Regions from separate parts of the Nocardia sp. JCM 38205 genome, predicted to be linked through region 2. Evidence: predicted binding sites of a transcription regulator. Region 2 holds the regulator's gene; the other holds the start of a gene.
What was found. Region 2 encodes HspR, which represses chaperone genes until heat shock. Its sites were predicted from a motif close to ANNTGAGTNNNNNNNACTCANNT; they were not measured.

Region 1 (7,158 bases), 290 kb from region 2:
CCGGCTGCGCCATCAGATACAGGTGGAACGCGACCGCGGCGTCGGCGCCGTGCAGCACCTCCCACATGTCGAGGGTGGGTAGCACATCCAGGGACGCCAGGTGGGTGATGCGGCCGGGATGGTCGAGTCCGGCGCGGATCGCCACGAGGGCGCCGCGGTCGTGGCCCGCCACCGCGAAACGGTCGAAGCCGAGCGCTTCGGCAACGGCGACGATATCGGCGGCCATGGTCCGCTTGGAGTACACCTCACGGTCGCGTTCGGCCGGCTTATCGCTGGCGCCGTATCCGCGCAGGTCGGGGCAGATGACGGTGTGCTGAGCGGCGAGGTCGGTGGCCACGTGCCGCCACATCAGGTGGGTTTGCGGAAACCCGTGCAGCAGCACGATCGGACTGCCGGAACCGCCGACGGCAACCTGTAGGGCGATATCGTCGGCGACGCGCACGCGCCGGTAGTCGAATCCGGGAATCATCGAGGTCATCGGGTATTTCTCCTTGATCGGTTCGGTCTCGACCAGGCTGGCGTGGCCCGATGAGCAACCGATGAGCGCGCTATACCGTGAGGGCGTGACAGTCTCGTTCGGCGTGCTCGGACCCGTGCTCGCCTGGGATGCCGACGGCGCACGGATCGACCTGAAAGGCCCGAGGCATCGGGCGGTGCTGGCGCGATTGCTCGTAGCGCGCGGGCGGGTCGTGCCGGTGCAGGTCATCATCGATGACCTGTGGGGGCCGGGCGGGGGCACCAAATCCGCGGTCCGCACGTTCGTCGCCGCATTGCGTCGCGCGCTCGAACCGCAGCGTCCGGCTCGCACCGCCGCCCGGCTCCTGGTCACCGAGGGCACCGGATACGCCCTGCGGGCCGAGCAGGACCGGGTCGACGCGTGGCGGTTCGAGCGGGCGGTGCGCGAGGGGGCCGACCTCACGCCCGCCGACGCGCTGTCCACGCTCACCGAAGCGCTCGGCTGGTGGCGCGGGCCGGCCTACTCCGAGTTCGCCGATATGGCTTGGGCTCGAACAGAATCGGCACGGTTGGAAGAACTGCGGCTCACCGCCGTCGAGCGGCAGGCCCGAGCCCGGCTGACGCTCGGGCGTGCCGCCGACGCAGTACCGGATCTGGATGCGCTGGTCGGCACCCATCCGTGGCGGGAGGAGGCGTGGCGGCTGCTTGCCCTCGCCCTGTACCGATCCGGACGCCAGGGCGACGCACTCGCGGTATTGCGCAGGGCGCGTGGCATTCTCGTCGATGAGCTCGGCGTCGACCCCGGACCGCGATTGGCCGCGACGGAGTCGGCCATCCTGCGCCACGACATCGGTGTCGACGACGCTGCCGAGCGGGTGTGGGCCGAGGCCACCGCGGCCTACGACCGCACCGTGGCAGGCGGAGCCACCGCGCGCCTCGAATCGACGGTCGGGCTGCTGCGCAGTCTTGCGATGACCGGCAGCGGCGGGCTCGCCGCCGCCAGGCAGCAGCGGCTCGACACGGTCGCCGCGGCCGAACGCCTCGATGATCCGCAGCTCACCGCACGCATCATCGGCAGCTACGACGTGCCGGGCATATGGACTCGATCCGACGATCCCGACCAGGCGGCCCAGATCACGGCCGCCGCCGAACGCACGCTCGCCCGGCTACCGGCGGACGCGGCGGCCGGCTCGAGGGCCCGGCTGCTGACGACCATCGCCGTCGAAACCCGGGGAATCCGCAGCCGCCGCGGGCTCGACGCGGCCCGCGCGGCCACCGGAATCGCTCGGGCACTGGATGATCCGTCCCTGCTCGCCTTCGCATTGAACGGCCTCTTCCTCCAGACCTGTGATCGCCCCGGCCGCGCCGGCGAACGCGAAGCCATCGGCCGGGAACTGGTGGAACTGTCGCGCCGCCACGAGCTGGTGCCGTTCGAAATCCTCGGCCACCTCGCCCTGATGCAGACCCGCAGCGCTTTCGGTGATTTCGACCAGGCCGACGTCCACGCCGGTGCCGCCGACCGGCTGGGAGCCCGCAACGAACGGCCGCTGGTCGCGGTGTTCACCGGGTGGTATCGCGCCATGCGGGCAGCCGCGACCGGCGCACCGATCGAGATCGCCGAAGCGGGCTATCGCACCATCGCCCAGCGGTACGAGAACTGCGGTATGCCGGGATTCGAGCAGGGCGCGCTGCCGATGGCATTGCTGTGCCTGCGGGTATGGCGCGGGGCTCCGGCGGAATTCCCGGCAGCGACCGAGTGGGGCCCCTATGAGCCGTGGGCTCGGCCGCTGCTGCTACTGGCCGAAGGGCGCCGCGACGAGGCCCGGGCACGCCTGGCCCGTGTCCAGGAACCACCGCCGGGTCTGCTGATCGAAGCGTTGTGGAGTCTTATCGCACGAGCGGCGATAGATCTCGGCGACCACGCCGCGATGGCGCGCGCCCGTGCTCGGTTGACGCCCGCCGCGGGCGAGATCGCGGGCGCGGGCAGCGGGATCCTCACCGCGGGGCCGGTGCAGGGGTATCTCACCGAACTGGACGACGCACTCGCGCGGGAATAGCGAGTTCGCACCCCGGTGGTCGGGCCGAAAATCACCTCGGGCAGACGAATTCGCCATTGCGCGACGCTGATTCGCAACCGGATACGCACACCCTGTCGAGCGGTGTCGCAACCCTGCTCACCGGTCGATTCGGGGGATCGCCTTCGATACCCGCGGCGCGGGGGCACAACCTGAGGTATCCGCAGATGCCGAACGAGCCGTGCCCATCGCGGGGCACGGCTCGTTCGGCGTCAGGGCTGCGGCGGATCAGGCCGTGGCCGCCAGCGGCCGTCCGTCCAGCGCCGGTTCCTGGACCGGCTCGATGGCGTAGGCGAGGATCTCGGCCACATCGGCGACCGGGCGGACATCCAGCGCGGCGAGCACCTCGGCCGGGACGTCGTCCAGATCCGGCTCGTTGCGGGCCGGGATGAACACCGTCTTCAGGCCGGCCCGTTGCGCGGCGAGCAGCTTCTGCTTGACGCCGCCGATGGGCAGCACCCGGCCGTTCAGCGTGACCTCGCCGGTCATGCCGACATCCGAACGCACCTGCCTGCCGAGAGCCAGCGATACCAGGGCCGTGACCATGGTGACACCGGCCGAGGGACCGTCCTTCGGCACCGCGCCCGCCGGGAAGTGCACGTGGATATTGCGATCCAGCACCGAGGGCTCGATGCCGATCTCTTCCAGGTGCGAGCGGACGTAGGTCAGCGCGATCTGGGCCGATTCCTTCATGACGTCACCGAGCTGGCCGGTGAGCGTCAGCGAACGTTCGCCGTCGACGGCGTTGGTCTCGATGTAGAGCACATCGCCGCCGAGACCCGTCACCGCCAAGCCGGTGGCCACGCCCGGGACGGCGGTGCGTTCCACCGAATCCGGGGTGAAGCGGGGACGGCCGAGGTATTCCTTCAGATCACCGACGTCGATGGTCAGCGATGCACCGGAACGCACTGCGGCCGGGTCCTTTTCGATGACCACGTCGTCGTAGCCGAGTTCGGCGTCGTAGCCGAGCCCGATCGTCGGCACGGCATCGGCGACCGAAGCACCCTCCGACAGCGTCGTGGCCGCCTTGCGCAGCGCCTTGGCGATCAACCGCTCCATCTGCCGCACACCGGCCTCGCGGGTGTAGTTGGCCGCGATCTCACGCAGCGCACCCTCGGTGACGGTCACCTCCTCGGCGGTCAGCGCATTGCGTTCCAGCTGGCGCGGGACCAGGAAGTCGCGGGCGATGGCGACCTTGTCGTCCTCGGTGTAGCCGTCGACGGTGATCAGTTCCATCCGGTCCAGCAGCGGGCCGGGGATGGTCTCCATGACGTTGGCCGTGGCGATGAACAGCACGTCGGACAGGTCCAGATCGAGGTCGAGGTAGTGATCGCGGAAGGTGTGGTTCTGCGCCGGGTCGAGCACCTCGAGCAGGGCCGCGGCCGGGTCGCCGCGGAAATCGGAGCCGACCTTATCGATCTCGTCCAGCAGCACGACCGGGTTCATCGAGCCGGCTTCCTTCATGGCCCGCACGATGCGCCCGGGCAGCGCGCCGACATAGGTACGCCGGTGACCGCGGATCTCGGCCTCGTCACGCACACCGCCGAGCGCAACTCGCACGAATTTGCGCCCGAGCGCCCGCGCGACGCTTTCACCCAGCGAGGTTTTACCCACACCGGGCGGGCCGGCCAGCACCAGCACCGCGCCGGAGCCGCGTCCGCCGACGACCTCCAGCCCGCGGGCGGCCCGCCGCGCCCGCACCGCCAGGTACTCGACCATCCGGTCCTTCACCTCGTCGAGGCCGTGGTGATCGGCGTCGAGCACGGCGCGGGCGGCCGAAACATCGGTGTTGTCGGTGGTTTTCACCGTCCACGGCAGTTCCAGGACGGTGTCGAGCCAGGTGCGGATCCAGCCCGATTCGGGGCTCTGATCGCTGGCCCGTTCGAGCCTGCCGACCTCGCGCAGCGCGGCTTCGCGCACCGTTTCGGGCAGATCGGCCTGCTCGACGCGGGTGCGGTAGTCGTCGGCGCCGTCGGGTTCGTCCTCGCCGAGTTCCTTGCGAATGGCGTTGAGCTGCTGGCGCAGCAGGAATTCGCGCTGACTCTTCTCCATGCCCTCGCGGACCTCTTCGCTGATCTTCTCCGAGACCTCGGTCTCGGCGATATGCGCCTTGGTCCATTCGATCAGCGTCGCCAGCCGCTGGGCCGGTTCCGGGGTTTCCAGCAGCTCGCGCTTCTGCTCGCTGGTCAGGTAGGTGGCGTAGCCCGCGGTATCGGCGATCGCGGAGGGATCGCTGAGCTGGTTGACCGCGTCGATGACCTGCCAGGCCTCCCGGCGTTGCAGCACCGAGACGACCAGCTTCTTGTATTCGGCGGCGAGTTCCTTGGTCCGCCCGTCGGCGGGCACGTCGGCTACCGGTTCGGCCTCCACCCACAGCGCCGCACCCGGCCCGGTCACCCCGTGACCGATCTTGGCGCGCCGCTCCGCCTTCAGCACCGCCGCGGGCGCGCCACCGCGCAGCCGGCCGACCTGTTCGATGGTGGCGACCACGCCGTAGGCCGCGTACCCCTCGTCCAAGCGGGGCGCGACCAGGACCTGGTCGGTCTTCGCGGCACGCGCGGCATCAATGGCCGCCTGCGCCGATTCGTCGAGTTCGATGGGCACGACCATGCCCGGCAGCACGATCGGATCGGTCAGGAACAGCACCGGCAAGTTCTGAGCTGCAGTCACGTCTTCGACCCTTTCAAAGTTGAGCGATGCCTACTCAACCCCGGGCTATTCGGGTTTGTTCCAGGGGAGTGGCGGGGTTCACTCAGGGCGAAAGCGGCGCCGAATACATCAGCGCTCCAGGGTGGACGTGCGCGGCGGCTACCAGCCGAACAGCAGCAGATGTACCCCGCCGACGACGACGCCGAGCAGGCCGCCGTGGACGTACAGCAGCCAGGCGTCTTGTTCGACGGAGGCGTAGAACATCTCCATGAACTCGCCGGGGGTGAGTTGGGTGAGTTTGCGGGCGGCGAATTCGTCGATCTTCTTGGCTTGTTCCTCGGTGAACTCGGCGTCCTCGACCAGGGTCGGTGCCAGGCCGACGGCGGCGCCGGCGGCTCCGACCTTGAGGTTGTCGAATTGGCGGCGGCCGAAGGCGGCGCGGACCATCGAGGTGGTGCGGCCGAGCTGGCGGTGGATCTCGTCGGAGATCAGCCGTTCCAGCAACTGGCGGGTCTTATCGCCGTTGGGGCCCTCGAGCAGTTCCTTGGACAGATTGGGCAGGGTGAGCACCTGGTAGGCCAGGATGTGGGCCAGATCGACCGCGGCCTGCGGCTGACGCTTGGCCAGCAGGGCCTGGCGCCACAGGTATTTGTAGCGCGGCTGCGGATCGCCCGGCTCGAACACCATCTTGATCGCGATCAGGTTGACCAGCACGCCGATACCGGCCGACACCAGCAGCACGATCACCCACGCCGGCACCCAGCCGAGTACCGGGATGCTCGGATGCACGTGCAGATACAGCGCGAGCAGCAGCCCGAAGGGCGCGCCGAGCAGGCCGATCCGCACCATGAACCGCAGCTCGGGCGCGGCGATCGTGGTGGTCAGATCCTTGAGGATGATCGGGTTGTCCTGCAGGTACCGGATCACGAAGCCCTTGACGTCGATCAGCTGGTCGACATTGTCACCCAGCGATTCGAACGCGCGACGGCACAGCGCGGGCAGCTCCCGGTCCACCCGCTGATAGACCAGCTGCTTCATCGCCCGCGGCAGCGAACCCCACAGCTCGGGATTCTCCCGGTACATGACGTCGTCGACGATCGACTGAACCTGCTTGTGCGCCATCTCGGCCACATAGTCGGCGATACCGTCCAGGTCGAGTTCGTGGATGAAATCGCGTGGACTGCCGATCCGCATCAGCGCCTTGTCCACGCAGATGCTGGCCATCTTCTCCGCGCGGGCCGGGATGAAACCCTGGAAACCGAAACGGGAACCGTCCTCGGAGAACACCGGAAGTACCTGCACCCGGCGCGGCAGATACGGGTAGAGCACTTTCAGGCCGGGCACCCGCACACCGCGGAAGCTCAGCGGCCAGAACAGCATCAACACGCCGGTCCAGTTGGTCAGCCAGCCCGCGATCCCGGCGAAGATCGGGAAGCTGATCAGGTCCACCACGAATTTCGACTGCCCGGTGAGCTGCTCCCAATCGATGAACACACCGGACGCGAGTGTGGTCACGCGGGCTCTCCCTAGGCCGGCCGGTACGAATGCCCGGAATGGTTGTCTGAGACATCGAATGAGACTCGAGGTCCCAACATTCTCATTGCCCCGTGGAGGTGTCAACGATTCGGGGCGCGGCGGCCGCGACTACCCGTTCATGATCGTGTCACGCTGCGCGCGGGCAGTGCGGCGACCGCGCGTTCGGCCGCGACCAGGGCACTGTTGATCGAGATCTCACCGCGCATTCCGGGGGCGGCCACCATATCGCCGGCCAGGAAGACATCGTCACCGCGGTCGATCGCCGGACGGTCGCGCCAGGTCCGGCCGGGCAGGTCGAGGGCGCCGGTGCGGCCCTTCGCCGTGCCGGTCCGGGAGAACGTCGTCCTGGTGGCGCGTCCGGGGATGACGAGATCGGCGAACTCGGCAAGCCGCTGCTGGGCTTGCCCGGGCGTTTCGCCGGCGCGCACCGGCATCTGCAGTT
Region 2 (7,158 bases):
AAGTGCGCCGGACGAATCTCCGGGTTACCCGCGGCCGAGGCCGCTTGCAAGGCAGCGGTCAGCGCCGCCTGGGTCTTGGTGGTGGGATTGAACGAGTCCACAAAGCACCTTCCTACTGGTCGATAATTTCCCCGGTGCCGAGTGCGTACAGCGGCTGCCTTCGCCGTCGGCACGGTGTCCTTCGGTTCAACGTTGGAAAGGTTGAGTCTGTTCCGCTCAACTTTGCCGATTCTAGCGACTGCGGCACGCCGGACTCGACCCGAACGCTACGCCGCGACCGTGACCGGTGAACCGGTGTTGCGCATCCAACATGTGACAAATGCCGGTAACCTGCCCATACCCACATGACCACGGCGTTTTCAGGGATACTTGCCTCGACGGAGGACCGCCGGTTACGGGTAGGTCCCCGGGCAGCTCTTCGAGGGAAAGGAAGCCCACGCCGTGGATGCGCGTTCGGCTGCGCTGGTCCGCGCCAACTTCCGTTCGGTGGTCGATTCACCGCACGGACCCGAGCGGTTGATCAGTGCGTTTTATGGTCACCTGTTCGCCGAGAATCCCGGGCTGCGGGATCTGTTCCCGCCCGCCATGGATATGCAGCCGAAACGCCTGGTCACCGCCATCCAGTACATGCTCGATCATCTCGAGGACTGGGACCGGGCACAGAAGTTCCTCGAACAGCTGGCCCGCGATCACCGCAAGTACGGCGTCGAAGCCTCCCATTACGACCTCGCCGGCCGCGCCCTGTTCGCCGCCGCCCGCACCTACAACGGTGCCGACTGGAGTGATGAACTGGCCGACGGCTGGCGCGATGTCGCCCTGCTGATCTCGGCCGCCATGGCCATCGGCGCCAACTCCGACGATTCCCCGCCCTACTGGGAGGCCACCGTCGTCGGGCACCGGCATGTGCTCGACGATCTCGCCATCGTGCGGCTGCAATCCGACAGCCCGATCCCCTATCAGGCGGGCCAGTACGTGCCGGTCGCGGTGCCGCAGCGGCCGAAGATGTGGCGGTATCTGTCGCCGGCGATTCCGGCCAATCCCTACGGCGAGATCGAATTCCACGTCCGCAAGGTCCGCGGTGGCTGGGTGAGCCCGGCCATCGTCAACGAGACCACCGTCGGCGACCGCTGGCTGATCGGCGGCCCGCTGGGCGGGCTCCATGTGGATCAGGAAAGCGGCCGGGATGTCTTGATGATCGGTTCGGGCACCGGCATCGCGCCATTGCGCGCCCAGCTCATCGAGATGGGGCAGCGCGGCATCAACCCGCGGGTGCACTTCTTCATCGGCGGGGTGTACCCGTGCGATCTGTACGACGTGGAGAACATGTGGCAGCTCTCGCAGAGCAACCCGTGGCTGACGATCGTTCCGGTGTGCGAGCAGAAGACCAACCCGTGGTGGTATCCGCATCCCGCTGCCGACGCGCCCTACGGCATGCACCGGCGCCTGGTCGGTAATCTCGGTGCGGTGGTCGCCAGCTTCGGGTCGTGGTCGGATCGCCAGATCCAGATCGCCGGCTCGGCGAAGATGATCGCCGATACCCGGCGCGCGCTGCTGGCAGTGGGCACACCGGAGTCGATCATCAGTTCCGATCCCGTCTGAGAGTAGGTATGGACATCGATCCGCATGCGCCACGCAACGGCGCGATTCCGGAAGCGCCCGTGTGGAAGTCGACCGTGGTCGGACATCATCGGCTGCGTCATGATCTCGCGGTGATCCGGCTGATCGGCGAGTTCGTGCCGTTCACCGCCGGGCAGTCGGTGGAGGTGCGGGTACCGCAGTTCCCCGGTCTGCGGCGGCGCCTGTCCCCCGCCCTGCCGCCCTCGCTGGACGGCAAGCTCGAGTTCCATGTGCGCACGGTGCCCGGCGGCTGGTGCAGCGGCGGGATCGTGGCCGATACCGCGGCCGGCGACGAGTGGACGATCGGCGCACCCGCAGGCACCTTCTTCGTCGATCCGGAGGGCGACGAGGTCGTGATGATCGCGGGCGGCACGGGTTTGGCGCCGATGCGCGCGCAGATCCTGGAACTGGCTCGTCGCGAGGTGCAGCCGCCGACCTACCTGTTCGTCGGCGGTGCATCGCCGCGCGACCTGTACGCGGCCGACATGCTGACGCTGCTGGCCGAGGAATTGCCGTGGCTGACAGTGGTTCCGGTGGTGGAGACCCCGGACGATCCCGATCTGCCGGACGAATGGTACGAGCGTTCCCGGGTGGATATCGGCTTCGCACCCGATGAGATGCTGTACGGGACGCTCGCGGAGGTGGTCGGCTCGCACGGCGCGTTCGACCGGCACCAGGTGCTGGTGTGCGGCTCGCCCGGGATGACGCGCGCGACCGTGCAGCGGCTGCTCGACACCGGGACACCGGCGGAACGAATTCAGTGGGAGGGCGGCTGATCCGGCCGCTCATGGCTCAGAAGAGCGGATCGTGACGAATGTTCATGGCTCGGGTCCCGGTAGCCATCAACCGGAACTTGGTGGTCTGCACCATCGAAGGTGAGCCGACGATCTGCACATCACGGTCGGCCCATGCGCCGTAGCCGGCGACGATCTTTCCGATCTGCCCGGTCACCCGTGGTTCGAGGCCGGGCCAGGTTCTTTCCGATTCGCCGGAATCGTAGTACCACCACGGATTCTCGGCGCGTTCGGTCACCGGCGTGACGGTGAGCCATTTGTTGGCGACCGCGAGCCGGCTCAGCGTCTCCAGGTCGTAGAGATCGCACGGATGGTGGCCGCCGACGAACAGGTGCACCTTCGGATTGATGCGTCGCTGTGACATTGCCATGAGCTGGGCGCGAAGCGGTGCGATACCGGTGCCGCAGCCGATCATCAGCATTTTGCGTTTGACGTTGCGCGGAATTCCCAATCCGCCCAGCGGGGAGCCGAGCAGCCACTGATCACCGACCGCGGTGTTGCCGACCATCGCCGGGCTGACCCAGCCACCGAGGACCGAGCGAATATGGAATTCGATCTCGCCGTTGGCATTCGCCGGGACCGCTGGCGACATATAGCGCCACATCCGCGGCCGCGAGGGGATCTGCACGCTCAGATATTGGCCCGCCGCGTATTGCATCGGCTGGTCCAATTGCAGCCGGATCACCGCCAGATTGCGGAGCACCTCGCGGCGTTCGACGACCGTTCCGGTCCACACCGGCGGTGTGCTCTCCTGTTCGGCGGCGCCGATCATGGTGTCCGAGATCAGCGCCAAGCCCTCGGTCCAGGCGCGTTCGACCTCGTCGGTCCACATCTCCGAACCGGCGAATCGGCGCATGGCCGTCTTCAACGATTCCGATACCGCCGTGTAATGGGCCCGCTGGACCCCGTACTTGCGGTGATCGCGGCCGAGCTGGGCGAGGAAGGGCAGCAACTTTTCCGGCTCCTCCAGCCGGTCGAGCGCGTATCCGATGGCCTTGACAAGGCGGTCACGCTGCGCGTCCATCGCCGCGGGAAAATAATCGCGGACACCCGGATATTCGGTGAACAAGATCGCATAAAACGACTTGGACAACCGCTCCGCCCCACCCTCTTCCGCGGCAACCGCTTTGAACGTCGTCCTGATCAACGCGACGGTCCGCGAATCCATATGCGCCACAACCCCATTTCGCATTCGAGCACTATCCGTGCCGGCGAGTGAGGTGCTGCGGGACACTCGTCAGCAGCCGTGGCTTTGGAGTGTAGGCGAGGTTTGCCGGCAGTGGAATGGACGGACGAAACATCCCACGTGCAATTCCGACAAAACAAGGGTATGGCGTACGAATTCGCGACGAAACCGACTGAAGGACTGGATAAAACGGGTGAAATCCGTCACTCGACCACTCAATATGCAAGCTTCACAATGAAGTTCGCATCCGACAGCGATCTGTCGGCAAATCCGAAACGTTCCCGGACGGACCTCGGGCCCCGACCCGGCCCACGAGCGGAGCCGGGCCGGGGCCCGAGAACTCATCCGGCGAACGGCTACCGGCGATGCCGCGGCTGCCACACCACCAGCGCGGTGCTGCGCTGCGGCGGGGTCAGATCCGCGCGGTAGTTCGCCCGCGCGCGCTCCAGTTCCGCACTCAGCTCGGCGACGCGCTGTTGCAACTGTTCGACCTGATTGGTGAGTTCGATGATGCGTTTGATGCCCGCCAGGTTGACGCCCTCGTCCTGGGACAGCCGCTGCACTTCGCGCAACAGCTCCACATCCCTTGCCGAATAGCGTCGCCCGCCGCCCGAAGTGCGTTGTGGCGTCACCAGCCCCAGCCGGTCATACGTGCGCAGCGTCTGCGCATGCATACCGGCCAATTGGGCCGCCACCGAGATCATGAAGTACTCGGCTCGCGACGGCCCACCCGACGCCTGCTTCGGATCTCCGGACATCACGCACCTGCCCATCCTGCTCGCGGATCGAAACCGCTGGCCTTCTCCGCCTCCTGCAGCGCCCGCAGCGCCTCGGTGGCGTTGTCATCCAGTTTCTGCGGCACCGCAACCTTGACGGTGACCAGCAGGTCACCGGCTCCGCCGCCGCGCTTGGGCACACCGCGGCCGCGCACCCGCAGGATGCGGCCGTCGGCGGTGCCCGGAGGCACCTTGACCCCGACCCGGCCCTCCAGCGTCGGCACCGACACCGTGGTGCCGAGGACCAGTTCGCTGTAGCTGACCGGCAGTACCAGGGTCAGGTCGTCGCCGCTGCGGCCGAAGACCCGGTCCTGGCTGACGTGCACGGTCACGTACAGATCGCCCGAGGGCGCACCGCGCAACCCGGCCTCGCCCTGCCCGGCCAGCCGGATCCGCTGCCCGTCCGCCACACCAGGAGGGATGCGGACGGTGATGGTGCGGGTCCGGTTCTGGATACCACTGCCATGGCAGTCCACGCACGGGTTGTCGATGATCGAGCCGGTACCGCGGCAGTCGTCGCACGGTTCACTGAACCCGAACGCGCCCTGGTTGCGGCTGATCACGCCGGTGCCGTTGCAGTGCGGGCAGACCCGTGGGCTGGTGCCCGGCTTGGCGCCGCTGCCGTGACAGGTGGTGCACGGCGACGGACTGGTCATCCGCAGCGGGACGGTGGCGCCCTGCGCGGCCTCACGGAACCCGAGGGTCGTCTCGGTCTCCACATCGGAACCGCGCCGGGGCCGGCTCGCCGATCGCGTGCCGCCCCGGTTGAACAGACCGCCGAACAGATCGCCGAGGCCACCGTCGGCACCGGTGGCACCGGCACCGAAGATGTCGCCGAGGTTGAACTCCTGCGAGAATCCGCCACCGGCGCCGCCGGGGGTGAATCCACCGCGCGGATAACCACCGCCGGCGAACAGCCTGCGCGTCTCGTCGTACTCCTTGCGCTTGACCGGATCCGACAGCACGGCATGCGCCTCACTGACGGTCTTGAACCTCTCCTCGGCCTTGGTGTCGCCGGGGTTGGCATCCGGATGCAGGTCACGCGCGAGCTTGCGGTAGGCCTTTTTGATCTCGTCCTGCGAGGCGCCGGAGGAGACGCCCAGCTCCTTGTAGAAGTCCTTTTCGATCCACTCCCGTTGGCTCACCGGGCATCTCCTCCTTTCGTTCCTCTTGTACGGTGCGGCTCGGCCGCGCTCTTATCCTTCGTCGGTGCCGGCATCAGCATCCGATGCCTCGGCCTGGTCCGGTGCGGGGGCTTCGCCCTGGTCGGCGGGGGCGGTGGTGGGCAGATCGCCCACGCCGTCGGTTACCCCCACCAGCGCGTGCCGAAGCACCCGGTCACCGAACCGATAACCCTTGCGCATCACGAGGCCGATCACCGGATAGTGTCCGGAACCCTCGTGCTGCACCGCCTCGTGCAGAGTCGGATCGAAAGGCTCACCCTCCGAACCGAACTCCTCGAGACCCTGTTTGCGCAGTGCGTCGCTCAGCTTGTCGGCAACCGACTTCAGCGGCCCCGATTCCAGATCGCCGTGCGCCCTGGCGCGATCGAGATCATCGAGCACGCCGAGCAATTCGGTGACAACGCCGGCCTTGGCCGCGTCGATCGCGGCCTTGCGGTCGCGCTCGACCCGGCGCCGGTAATTGGCGTACTCCGCGGTCAGACGCTGCAGGTCGGCGGTGCGCTCGGCGAGCTCGACCGCGGCGTCGGACACGGGTACCTCGGCGGCGTCGACCTCGGCGGCGTCCGGCTCGGCCGGGGCGGAACCATTGCCCGCCCCGGCAGCCTCCCTGACCTCACCGTTCTCGGGATCGATCTTGCGCTTGTCGACGAAGCTGATCGGCTCCTCGGAGTTCCCAGCGTTCGCGTTCGTCACTTCTTCTCCGTGTCGACCGGCTCGTCAACGACCTCGGCATCGACGACCTGATCGTCGTCGGCCGTCGCGGAGGCACCGTTACCGGACGCGGCGGCGTCGGCGGCGGACGACTCGTAGATCGCCTGGCCCAGCGCCTGCGACTCGGTGGCCAGCTTCTCCACGGCCGACTTGACCGCGGCGATGTCGGTGCCCTTCAGCGCCTCGTTCGCCTCGGCGATGGCCGCCTCGACCTTCTCCTTGACGTCGGCGGGCACCTTGTCCTCGTTGTCCTTGATGAACTTCTCGGTCTGGTGCACCAGCGACTCGGCCTGGTTGCGGGTCTCGGCCTCCTCGCGGCGGGCCTTGTCCTCGGCGGCGTGCGCCTCGGCGTCCTTGACCATCCGGTCGATCTCTTCCTTGGACAGGCCGGAGCCGTCCTGGATCTTGATCGTGTTCTCCTTGCCGGTGCCCTTGTCCTTCGCGGTGACGTGCACGATGCCGTTGGCATCGATGTCGAAGGTGACCTCGATCTGCGGCACGCCGCGCGGGGCCGGCGGGATGCCGGTCAGCTCGAAGGAGCCGAGCAGCTTGTTGTGCGAGGCGATCTCGCGCTCACCCTGGAACACCTGGATCTGCACCGACGGCTGGTTGTCGTCGGCGGTGGTGAAGGTTTCCGAACGCTTGGTCGGGATGGTGGTGTTGCGCTCGATGAGCTTGGTCATCACGCCACCCTTGGTCTCGATACCCAGCGACAGCGGGGTGACATCGAGCAGCAGGACGTCCTTGACCTCACCCTTGAGCACACCGGCCTGCAGGGCGGCGCCGACGGCGACGACCTCGTCCGGGTTCACGCCCTTGTTGGGCTCCTTGCCACCGGTCAGTTCCTTGACCAGCTCGGAGACGGCGGGCATACGGGTGGAACCACCGAC

Region 1: a site for HspR is predicted at 5,219-5,241, ahead of lon (endopeptidase La). Genes of this name have one in related genera too.

What each region holds. Positions count from the first base shown of each region.
Region 1 is NZ_JBYHFL010000002.1:283,507-290,664, reverse strand. Features, by position in the region: gene AC4HOU_RS08125 (alpha/beta fold hydrolase) at 1-478, opposite strand, end outside; gene AC4HOU_RS08120 (AfsR/SARP family transcriptional regulator) at 564-2,513, shown strand; gene lon (endopeptidase La) at 2,760-5,141, opposite strand; gene AC4HOU_RS08110 (DUF445 domain-containing protein) at 5,340-6,695, opposite strand; gene AC4HOU_RS08105 (NAD(P)-binding protein) at 6,833-7,158, opposite strand, start outside.
Region 2 is NZ_JBYHFL010000002.1:570,249-577,406, reverse strand. Features, by position in the region: gene clpB (ATP-dependent chaperone ClpB) at 1-101, opposite strand, end outside; gene AC4HOU_RS09395 (FAD-binding oxidoreductase) at 442-1,599, shown strand; gene AC4HOU_RS09390 (FAD-binding oxidoreductase) at 1,608-2,393, shown strand; gene AC4HOU_RS09385 (globin domain-containing protein) at 2,410-3,579, opposite strand; gene AC4HOU_RS09380 (heat shock protein transcriptional repressor HspR) at 3,954-4,355, opposite strand; gene dnaJ (molecular chaperone DnaJ) at 4,355-5,518, opposite strand; gene grpE (nucleotide exchange factor GrpE) at 5,570-6,250, opposite strand; gene dnaK (molecular chaperone DnaK) at 6,247-7,158, opposite strand, start outside.